Regions from separate parts of the Tessaracoccus pujii genome, predicted to be linked through region 1. Evidence: predicted binding sites of a transcription regulator. Region 1 holds the regulator's gene; the other holds the start of a gene.
The links. The regulator LexA, encoded in region 1, represses DNA repair genes until DNA is damaged. The targets are predictions, from matches to a motif close to TCGAACANNTGTTCGA.
Positions count from the first base shown of each region.

Region 2: ACX1D0_RS07095 (HNH endonuclease signature motif containing protein) is a predicted target of LexA. The motif match lies at 2,219-2,234, and genes of this name have one in related genera.

Region 1 covers NZ_CM137012.1:728,115-733,865, forward strand. Annotated here, with positions in the region: gene ACX1D0_RS03545 (ATP-dependent DNA helicase) at 1-1,215, shown strand, start outside; gene lexA (transcriptional repressor LexA) at 1,223-1,957, opposite strand; gene ACX1D0_RS03555 (hypothetical protein) at 2,159-2,485, shown strand; gene nrdR (transcriptional regulator NrdR) at 2,656-3,171, shown strand; gene ACX1D0_RS03565 (vitamin B12-dependent ribonucleotide reductase) at 3,214-5,751, shown strand, end outside.
Region 2 covers NZ_CM137012.1:1,451,595-1,457,345, forward strand. Annotated here, with positions in the region: gene ACX1D0_RS07080 (dTDP-4-dehydrorhamnose 3,5-epimerase family protein) at 1-1,165, shown strand, start outside; gene ACX1D0_RS07085 (arsenate reductase/protein-tyrosine-phosphatase family protein) at 1,102-1,833, shown strand; gene ACX1D0_RS07090 (CsbD family protein) at 1,944-2,114, opposite strand; gene ACX1D0_RS07095 (HNH endonuclease signature motif containing protein) at 2,303-3,679, shown strand; gene ACX1D0_RS07100 (winged helix-turn-helix domain-containing protein) at 3,744-4,952, opposite strand; gene ACX1D0_RS07105 (ATP-binding protein) at 5,035-5,751, opposite strand, start outside.

The DNA.
Region 1 (5,751 bases):
ACGGCGGCCACGGACGAACTCACCCCGGGCATTGTCGAGCGCACGGCCCGCCGCGCGCTGGCCTGGCTCGACGACGACCTCGGAGTGGATTTCCTGGACCAGGCGGACGTGCTGCGCGAGGCTCTTGCGGAGTCGGAGCTCACCCGCATCACGGCAGGCTCAGCGCCGCTGGCCTATGCCGCGGCTCAACTGCGCGACGTCGCCCGCAAGGTGGTGAGTGCCCTCGGCAAGGTCACCGACGACCCGGAACGGATCCAGGCGTCCTCCGCGGTGAAGGAGATCTTCGACGTCGCCGAGCGGATCGCGAAGCTGTCCGAGGCGGACGTGGTCTGGGTGAGTGAATCCGACATTCTCGGCCGCGCCGCGTATGTGGCGCCGCTGAACGTGGCCGGGCTGCTGCGCAACCAGGTGTTCGCCGAGACCACCACGGTGCTCACCTCGGCCACACTGGAGCTCGGCGGCTCGTTCGAGGCCGCAGCCAGCTCCATGGGGCTCAACTACAACGACAGGCTCACGGGGGACGCGGAGCCGGACGACGAGTTCGCATGGCGTGGGGTGGACGTCGGATCACCGTTCGACTACTCCAGGCAGGGGATCCTCTACGTGGCCAGGCGGCTTCCGCCCCCCGGCCGGGACGGCATGAACCCAGAGACCCTGGCCGAGATCGCCCAGCTCATGTGGGCGGCCGGCGGCCGCACGCTGGGGCTCTTCGCCTCGCGTCGCGCCGCGGAACAGGCCGCTGAATACTGTCGCCGGGAGCTGCCGGACCTCACGCTCTTGTGCCAGGGGGAGGCCCAGCTGTCCGAGCTGACACGCACCTTCATCGCGGATCCCGCCACTTCGCTGTTCGGCACCATGTCACTGTGGCAGGGCGTGGATGTGCCGGGGGAGACGTGCCAGCTGGTCATCATCGACAAGCTCCCTTTCCCGCGTCCGGACGATCCGCTTATGCAGGCTCGGAAGAAGGCCGTCGACGACGCGGGCGGCAACGGATTCATGCGGGTGGCCGCGTCGCACGCGGCTCTCCTGCTGGCGCAGGGCGCCGGGCGGCTGATCCGCCGGACCGAGGATCGCGGCGTCGTGGCTGTGCTGGACCCGAGACTCGTCACGAAGCGCTACGGCGAGTTCCTCAAGTCCTCGCTTCCGGACTTCTGGATGACCACCGACGGCGATGTGGCGGTGCAGGCACTGCGCCGCCTCAGGGGTGCTGACTAGCGCACCACTAGAGCTTGCGAAGGACCGCCACGACCTTGCCCATGATGGTGGCGTGGGTGCCGTCGATGGGTGAGTAGTCGGGGTTGTGCGGGAGCAGCCACACCTTTCCGTCCTTGCGCTTGAAGGTCTTGACCGTGGCCTCGTCGTCCAGCAGCGCGGCCACGATGTCTCCGTTGTGGGCGTCCGACTGCTGGCGCACCACCACCCAGTCGCCGTTGCAGATGGCGGCGTCGATCATCGAATCCCCACGCACCTCCAGCAGGAAGACCTGGTCGTCTCCCACGAGCTGGCGCGGAAGCGCGAACACGTCCTCCACCTGCTCCTGGGCCAGGATGGGCCCACCGGCGGCGATGCGGCCGATCAGCGGGGCCGCGACGGACCTGGGCGCCTCGTCGAACGCCTGCGCCGAATCCATGCCCTCCTCACCCGGCATGGTGACCACCACAGCTCGGGGGCGGTTCGGGTCCCGGCGGAGGAATCCCTTCTCCTCCAGGACCTTGAGCTGGTAGGTGACGCTGGATGTGGAGGCCAGGCCGGCCCGCGTCGCCACTTCGCGGATGCTGGGCGGATATCCGAGTTCTTCGATGGATTGCTTCACCACGCGCAGAATGGCCAACTGGCGCGTGGTGAGGCCGTGCGCGTCCTCCGGACCGTCAGGGAACGAGGCCATGGTCCCGAGCTCGGCCTCGATGGAAGCGTTGGTGGGGCGGCCCCGTCGAGGGCGTTTCGTCTCTTCAACCATGGAACAAGATTAGCCGGTCCGCGAACGTGTGTTCGAAATCAACGTGGCGTGTCGCGCACTGTGGAGAAATTGTCAGTGGGTGCCGATGGACTACGTGTGTCGCCTACCGCGACACGCCAGGGTCGAACGGGTGTTTCATTCCGGAGGCGAAGGCGCTAGAGTTTATTTAGAACAAGCGTTCTACGGAGGAGAGAGGTTGTCATGACCGCTTCACGCGCACTGAGCTTCCGGGTTGTCGACGCCGGCGCCCGTCGGGTCGTCACGGTCTCGCCCGCTGGTCGGCCGGAGCTCGGAGGGCCGCTGGCTCGCCCGTCCCGCCCCGTCTCGCCCGGACGGGTCGGCGGCGTCGCCTCCTGCAGAGTCACCCGCCCAGTCCTACCCTTTCTCGCGCTGAAGGTGGTGGCTGTCGGGTTGCTGGCGTCCGTGGGTGCGGCCGTCTCTGCGGCCCAGTTTGTGGACATGTCGCAGGAGCCGGCCACCCGCTACGTGGCGGGGGATCCGGCCTGGGCGCACGTCGCCGCTCCCTGAAGACCGACTTGACGTGCATCGGCGATTCGCCCTTGAACATGGAGGCCCCCAGATCTAGGCTGTCCCTACATCTAGTAGTTACAGCGGTGTCTTTCCCCCATAAGTTGTGGTCCCGGCCATAGCGTGGCAAGGTTGGCCCTCCGCTGTTCACCAGGGAAGGCCCGCCGGTCATGCACTGCCCGTTCTGCCGCAACGAAGACACCAAGGTGTCTGACTCGCGCGCCACCGAGGACGGGTCCGCCATTCGCCGACGGAGGATGTGCCCTGTCTGCGAACGGAAGTTCACCACCGTCGAGCAGATCGTCCTCACCGTGGTGAAGCGTTCCGGAGTGGTGGAGTCCTTCACCAGGGACAAGGTCATCAAGGGCGTGTCCAAGGCATGCAAGGGTCGTCCCGTCACAGCCGCTCAACTGGCGGCGCTCGCCCAGCGGGTCGAGGAATCATTGAGGGCCTCAGGCCAGGCGGAGATCGCCGCCGAGCAGATCGGTGTGGCCATCCTCGGTCCACTCGAGGAGCTGGATTCGGTCGCCTACCTGCGGTTCGCCAGCGTGTACAAGAACTACGACTCGGTGGACGATTTCCAGCGCGAGATCGATCTGCTCCGGCTCAGCTCCGCCGAGAAGGAGCTCAGCCGTGAGTCCGCGGCCATCGGGGTCGCGTCGGCCCAGCAACCGCTCATCAGCTAGAGCATCAGCACAATAACCAGGAATAGATCGAGGGGAAGAACCATGACCGCGACAGCAGCACGCGCCACGCGAACGAAGGGCGCCGCACAGGGGAAGGGGCTCGTCATCGAGCGCGTCTTCACCAAGCAGGGGGTTCATCCCTACGACGAGGTGGAATGGGATCGCCGTGACGTCATCCAGACCAACTGGAAGACCGGCGTGAACGTCTTCGAGCAGCGTGGCGTCGAGTTCCCGGCGTCGTGGAGCGTCAACGCCTCTACCATCGTCACCACGAAGTACTTCCGCGGCGCGCTCGGCACCCCCCAGCGCGAGGACAGCCTCCGCACCCTGATCGACCGTGTCGTCAAGAGCTACGCGAAGGCCGGCCTGGACTACTCATACTTCGCCTCGGAGCAGGATGCGGAGATTTTCGAGCACGAGCTCACCTGGATGCTGATGAACCAGTTCTTCTCCTTCAACTCCCCGGTCTGGTTCAACGTCGGCACCCCCTCGCCGCAGCAGGTCAGCGCATGCTTCATCCTCAGTGTCGATGACTCGATGGACTCGATCCTCAACTGGTACAAGGAGGAGGGTTTCATCTTCAAGGGCGGCTCGGGTGCCGGCCTCAACCTGTCCCGGATCCGCTCGTCGAAGGAACTCCTGAGCTCCGGCGGCACCGCCTCCGGGCCCGTGTCCTTCATGCGGGGCGCCGATGCGTCCGCCGGCACCATCAAGTCGGGCGGCGCCACCCGTCGCGCGGCCAAGATGGTGGTCCTGGACGTCGACCACCCGGACATCGTGGAATTCGTGGAGACGAAGGCGCGTGAGGAGGACAAGATCCGCGCCCTGCGCGACGCCGGCTTCGACATGGACCTCGGCGGCAAGGACATCACCTCGGTGCAGTACCAGAACGCCAACAACTCGGTGAGAGTCACCGACGAGTTCATGGAGGCGGTGGAGGCGGGCAGCGCGTTCGGCCTGCGCTCGCGCACCGACGGCTCTGTCATCGAGGAGGTGGACGCCAACGAGCTCTTCCGCAAGATCTCCACCGCGGCGTGGGAGTGCGCTGACCCGGGCATCCAGTACCACGACACCATCAACGACTGGCACACCAACCCCGTCACGGGTCCCATCACGGCGTCGAACCCCTGCTCGGAGTACATGAGCCTGGACAACTCCTCGTGCAACCTGGCCTCGCTGAACCTGCTCAAGTTCCTCAAGGCCGACGGCACCTTCGACGCGGAGCTGTTCGTCAAGGCCGTCGAGCTGATCATCACCGCGATGGACATCTCGATCTGTTTCGCGGACTTCCCGACCGAGTCGATCGGCGAGACCACGCGCAACTTCCGCCAGCTGGGCATCGGCTACGCCAACCTCGGCGCGCTGCTCATGGCCATGGGCAAGGGCTACGACACCGAGGGCGGCCGCTCCACCGCGGCGGCCATCACCTCGATCATGACCGGCGCGTCCTACCGCCGCTCCGCTGAACTCGCGGCGATCGTCGGCACCTACAACGGGTACGCCGTCAACGCGGAGGCCCACCAGCGGGTGATGCGCAAGCACCAGGCCGCCAACGACGACCTCCGCGTGCTCCAGGAGGACCGTCCACTCCACACCGTCGCCACCCGCGAGTGGGATCGCGTGGTCACTCTGGGGGCCACGAACGGCTTCCGCAACGCCCAGGCGTCGGTGCTCGCCCCCACCGGCACCATCGGCTTCATGATGGACTGCGACACCACGGGCGTGGAGCCCGACTTCTCCCTGGTGAAGTTCAAGAAGCTCGTCGGCGGCGGATCCATGCAGATCGTCAACCAGACCATCCCGCGCGCGCTGAAGCGGCTCGGGTACAGCTCGGAGGAGATCGACGGCATCGTCGAGTTCATCGGCGTCAATGGGCACGTCATCGGCGCACCCGGCCTGGCCGCGGAACATTACGAGGTCTTCGACACCGCCATGGGCGCCCGCTCCATCAAGCCGATGGGCCACGTCCGGATGATGGCCGCGGTCCAGCCGTTCCTCTCCGGTGCCATCTCCAAGACGGTGAACCTGCCGGAGACCGCCACGGTCGAGGAGATCGAGGACGTCTACCTCCAAGGGTGGAAGCTCGGCCTCAAAGCGCTGGCGGTCTACCGCGACAACTGCAAGGTGGGCCAGCCGCTCTCCGAGGGCAACGGGGAGGCCAAGGAGGAGAAGAAGGCAGAGCCTGAGGTGCGGATCGAGTACCGTCCCAAGCGGCAGCGGCTCCCGAAGTCCCGCGCCTCGCGTACCACCAGTTTCTCCGTCAGCGGCGCTGAGGGCTACATGACCTCCAGCGCCTACGAGGACGGCGGCATCGGTGAGGTGTTCCTCAAGCTGGGCAAGCAGGGATCGACCCTCGCGGGCGTCATGGACGCCTTCTCCATCGCAGTGTCCATCGGCCTGCAGTACGGCGTGCCGCTGGAGAGTTTCGTGCAGAAGTTCACCAACCTGAAGTTCGAGCCCGCGGGCATGACCGATGACCCGGACATCCGGATCGCTCAGTCCTTCATGGACTACATCTTCCGACGCCTTGCACTGGACTACCTGACGTTCGACGATCGGGCCGAACTGGGTATCTACACC
Region 2 (5,751 bases), 720 kb from region 1:
GGTGCAGCGCGGCATCACCCGGGGCTTCCTCGCCGAGCCGTGGGACCGCCTGGTCAGCGTGGTGCGCGGCCGCGCCATGGGAGCGTGGGTGGACCTGCGGGCCGGGGAGGGCTACGGCCGCACCTTCACGACGGACCTCGACCCCAACACCGCGGCCTTCGTCCCCCGCGGCGTCGCGAACGGCCACCAGGTGCTCGAGGACGACACCACGCTCACCTACCTGCTGGACCACCACTGGTCCGCTCAGGCGCGGAGAACGTACTCGTCGATCAACCTGTTCGACCCGGCCCTGCACATCCCCTGGCCCATCAGCAGCGACCGCGCCATCGTTGCCCACCGCGACTCCCTCTACCCCCTCCTCGCCGACGCCACACCCGTCGAGCCGCGCCGTACCCTGGTGCTGGGCACCGACACCCCCCTGGGCCGCGCCCTGCGGGCCGCGCTCCCCCGCGCTGACGGGATCTCCGCCGAGGACCTCGACGGCCCCGACGCCGTCGACGCCTCCGCCTACGACACCCTCGTCCACGCCCACGGAGCCACCGCCACCGGGCGCCCCGGCGAGACGGGGGCGCGGGAGAGCTGGAGTGTCGCGGCAGGGCGGGCGCAGCGCCTGGCAGACCTCGCCCGCCGGCACGGCATGCGATACGTGCACGTGTCCTCGGACTGCCCCTTCGACCGCCCCGCCCCCGAACACCCGGAGAACCACCAGCTGAGCCTCGCCACCGCGCACGGGCAGGCGCTGGCCGCCGGCGAGACCGTGGCGGCGGGCGTGCCGCGCCACCTCGTCGTACGGACCGGATGGGTGGCGGGACGGGACGAGGGGTTCGTGCACGACCTGGTGACCTCCGCCCGTCACGGTCAGCGGGTCACCGTCGACGGCGAGCGCAGCGGGCGGTTGACGTTCGCCACGCAGCTGGCCGCCGGGATCACGCACCTGCTGGACGCCGGGGTCGCGGCCGGCACCTACAACCTGACCGGCGACGGTCGCGTGGGGTCAGCTGGGCCGATGTGGCCCGGCGCGTCTACCAAGCGATGGGCGCCGATCCGCGGCTGGTGCAGACCGCCGTCGGGGATTCAGGCGGTACGGCCGTGGAGGAGGGGGTGCTCAGCCTCGAACGGATCAAGGCCAGCGGTTTCCGGCCTGGAAACGCGTGGCTGGATCTGATCGACCACCTGCCCCGACAGAGCGGCCCAGCGGGGTCCGGTGGCGCCGTCGCCGGTGAGGGCGCCGTCGAGTCATCCGGGGCTGGGGCTGTGGCTGCCGTGCCGGTGGCGTCCGGGGCGGCCATGGCGGGGGGTGCTGGGCGTGAGCGGCCGTACACCGTGCTGTTCGTGTGCACGGGGAACATCTGCCGGTCGGCGTATGCCGAGGTCGCGGCAGGGGCGTCGGCTCCGGAGGGGGTGGTGTTCGTGTCGGCCGGGACGCGCGCCCTCGTCGGGCAGGGGATCGATCCGCCGATGGCCGCGGAGCTCGGGGGTCGCGGAGAGGCGGACGCGCACCGGGCACGGCAGCTGACGCGCTCCCTGGTGGAGGAGGCGGACCTGATCCTGGCCATGGCCGCGGAGCACCGTCGCTACATCCTCGACGAGTGGCCGGCGCTCGGGCGAAAGGCGTTCGTCATCGGGCACGCGGCGCGGGTGCTGGGCGAACTGCCTGCTGAGGTGACGTTGGATTCCGTGGTTGAGCACCTGTGGCGGCACCGGACGTCCGAGGAGGGCGACGAGGTCGCGGATCCGTACCGTCGGGGATCGGAGGCTGCTGGGGTCGCGGCTCGGCAGATCGACGGGTACCTGGGGGTCATCGTCGGAGCATTGTCGCGGCTGGGCGGGTGACGTTGGGTCTCGCCCCTTCGAGACGCGGGCCCTCCTCGGCGAGCGGATGGACGTGGCGGCGGCCGGCCACCTGCTGAGGTGACCGGCCGCCGTCGTCGGGGCTGGGCTGGCTACTTGAAGATGTCCTTGACCTTCTCGCCGGCCTGCTTGATATCGGCCGAGGTCTGGTCGGCCTTGCCCTCGGCTTCGAGGCGCTCGTTGTCGGTGACCTTGCCGAGGCCTTCCTTGACCTTGCCGCCCGCTTCCTCAGCGGCGTTGCGGATCTTGTCGTCGGCTCCCATGATTCCTCCTGTGGGGTAGATGGTTACCTGTCTCGTACCCAGAACTTGGCGTCTCAAACCTCCATCGGGTGGTCGCTTCCTCCGGGGCCACCCTCAGCCCGTTACCGCTCACGCGTTCGATTATCACGATTGGATAACAGTCTCCCCTGGGGCTTGGAATGGCTCTTGTGTTCGATTAGCATGGAGGCATGTTCCAGAAGCGGCTCACCACGGACCAGGCGCTCAGCGCGTTGGAATCCGCGCTGTCGCTGGTGGACCACGCTGAGCGCGAGAGGCTCGACGCCCCGGCCAGGCTCCGGCTGATGCAGCGTGCGCGGCGGTTGTCGGAGCGGCTGGAGACGCTCGCCCATGTGCTCACCGACGAGGCCAACCGGGCGCAGGCATCGATGAGGGCGGCCGGGACTCCCCTCACATCGTTCCTTGCTGTGACGGAGCAGCGAGACGCGAAGGAGGCCGCCGCGAAGGTGTTCCAGGCACGCGACGTGGCCGCCCACTCCCAGGTGAAGCAGGCCGCGCTGGACGGTGACGTCTCGCCCGCGCATGCGGTGGCCATCTCCCAGGGCATGTCGCAGCTGCCGGCCGGGCTGAGCCCGGAGCAGCTTGTGCGGGCTGAGGAGGTGTTCCTCGGGCGCGCGGGCTCCACCACGCCGCGCGAGTTGTCGAAGCTGGCGCCGGTGGTGTTGGCGGAGGTCGCACCCGAGCAGGTCCCCACGCCGGAGCAGCGGGTGGCGGACGTCGAGGCGCAGGCGCGACGGGCCCGTGCGAAGCGGGCGTTCAGCTACGGCGACGACGGCGACGGGTCGGTGTGGTTCCGGGGGTCGCTGCCCGCGGTGGACGCCGCGCCGCTCGTGGCGGCCGTCGAGGCGTACGTGCAGGCGGACCGACGCGCGGCGCGGGATCGGCTGGCAGACGTCCGGGCGCTGCGCCCCGGCCCGCAGATGCTGCGCGACCATGCGGCGGCGGATCAGGGCCGCACCCCCGAGCAGCGCCGGGCGGACGCGTTCGCCACCTTGATGAAGGAGCATCGCGGGGCGCCGACGGTGGCCGGAGACCGGCCGCGGATCGTCGTCACCATCCAGGAGTCGGACCTGCGGGAGCGCGCAGAGGCGGTGGGCGTGTTGGCGTCGGGTGCGGAGATCGCGCCTGGGGACCTGCGCCGGCTCTGCTGCGACGCGGACCTCACGCCCGCGGTTCTCGGCGCCCGGTCCGAGGTGCTGGACCTCGGCCTGACGAAGCGGCTCGTCCCCGCCGGGCTGCGCAAGGCGCTCTCCATCCGCGACGGAGGCTGCGCCTTCCCCAACTGCACCGCACCGGACACGGCGTGCGAGGCCCACCACGTCGTGCCGTGGTACCTCGACGGGCCCACATCGCTGGGAAACATGGTCTTGCTCTGCGCCCACCACCACGCGGTCGTAGAGCCGCAGCGCTTCAACGACGCCGCGGACCAGTGGACCGTCACGTTCGATCCAGTCACCAGGAAACCGGTGATCTCGCCCACGAAACGGATGCAGCTGTACTTGAGGGGCCAGGATCGACGGCCGGACCATGTCCCCCGTCGGCCGTAGGATGCGGTCGCCCCTAGATCGAGCACATCGACCGACGCGCCCAGCGTCGGGAAGTTCGCGACCCTCAGCTGACGAGTCCGGCCAGTGCTGGGGCGAGGGTGCCGGGGCCGGTCACCGCGACGTCGGACAGGCCCTGCCACTCGGCCGCCTCGGTCAGCAGGGAGGCAACGCGCCTCGCCACGTCGTCGACGCTCCCCTCATGTGTCGGCTCGACGTGGGCGTGCTGGACGCGCAGGATGCCGGCCTTGCGGTCGCTCTTGAGGTCGATGCGGGCCGCGATCTGGTCGTCGAGCAGCACCGGCAGCACGTAGTAGCCGTGCTCGCGCTGCTCCTTGGGCGTGTAGATGGAGATGCGGTAATGGAAGTCGAACAGCCGCTCCGCGCGGGGGCGGTACCAGACCAGGGGGTCGAACGGGCTGAGTAACGCGTCGGCATGGACCCGCCTGGGGATGCGCCGGCCGGCCGGCATCCACGCGTCCTTCGCCCACCCGTCGACGGTCACGGGCTGGAGTTCGCCGTCGGCCACGAGCTGCTCGACGGCGAGGCGCGCGTCGGCGATCTTGAGGCGGGGATAGTCGGCCAGGTCGTCGAGGGTGGCGACCCCATGCGCGACGGCGGCGCGACGGACGAGCTCGCGGACGGCGTCCTGCTTGGGCATGGGTTCGAGGGTTTCGGGTGGGAGGACGGCGGTGGCGGGGGCGAGGACGCGCTCGAAGCGTTGGCGGCCGACGGTGACCAGATCGCCGGTGCGGAACAGGTACTGCGCTGCCCAGTGCACGTCGTTCTTGTTCCACCAGCCGCCGCCGAGGGAGACGTTCTGGGGATGGTCGAGGTCGCGGATGCGCAGCGGGCCTCGGTCGGCGAACTCGGCCAGGACGTCGGCAATCAGCTCCTTGTTCTCGGTGGCCCAGTTCTGGAAGCCCGGGCGCTTCGGGGCGACGCGATGCCAGTGCCACAGCGGCCAGTCCGAGACGGGGATGACGGTGGCCTCGTGGGCCAGGTACTCGGTGTAGCGGCCGAGGCGCGGTGTGGCGGGGGTGTCGTGGTGGAGGAGGGCGTCGAGGGCGGCCTTCGGATACGGCCCGAGGCGCGCGAGCAGCGGGAGGTAGTGGGAGCGCTCGAAGACGTTGACGGTGTCGAGCTGGAGGACGCCCATACGTGCGATCGCCCGGTTGATGGACGCGGTGGTGGGCGTCGTCGGGCGTGGCGCGGCTAGGCCCTGCGCGGAGATGGCGAGTCGTCTGGCTTCCGCTGGGCTCAAGTGTCGCGGCATTGGGACAGGATAGGCGGCTGGCACTGGACCCGAGGCGCGAGCCCGGTACGCCCCTGCGCCTTGCCCCCGAGCGCGCCTGGGATCACGGCCCGAAGGCACCGATCGGGATCACCATCACTCCGTCGGGCCTGGTGTAGCCGTAGCCACTCGCGGTGATCACCCCGAGGACGGCCGGGGCACCGCTCTTGTCGGTGTCGACTTTGGCCGCGAATTTCAGCAGAGAAGACGCCGCTCGGTCCACCTGTCCCGGCCCCAGCTTGACCTCGAACGCGCCCCAGGTCCCGTCCCGGGTCGCGATGATCAGGTCCACCTCCAGCCCATCGGAGTCACGGTAGTGGTAGACCGAACCATCGAGGGCATCAGCGTAGACACGAGCGTCCCGGACCGCCAGCGACTCGAAAAGTAGTCCGAAGGTGTTGAGATCTCGCACGAGTTTCGTCGGGCTGGCTTCCAGGGCCGCCGCAGCGAGAGAGGGGTCTACGAGATGGGTTCGCGGCCTCCCCCGCAGTCGCGCCCGAGATCTCAGGTGCGTCGCCCATGCCGGCTGTACCTCAAGGAGCATGAGCCTGGTGAGTGCATCCTGATACTCATGGGCCGAGAGCCGCGAGACTGTGGCGTCGAGGCCTTCAGCCTCTGTGGCCAACCTGGTCACGTTGTGCTCCATCGCCGTGTTTCGGGCCAGTGCCTGAATGAATCGCATGACCCGCACAGGGTCTCGGCGAGGCCCCGAAATCCGTGGGAGGTCGACCTCTGCGACTGTGCGCAGGTAGTCACGGTTTGCCGCAGCTGCATCACGCGT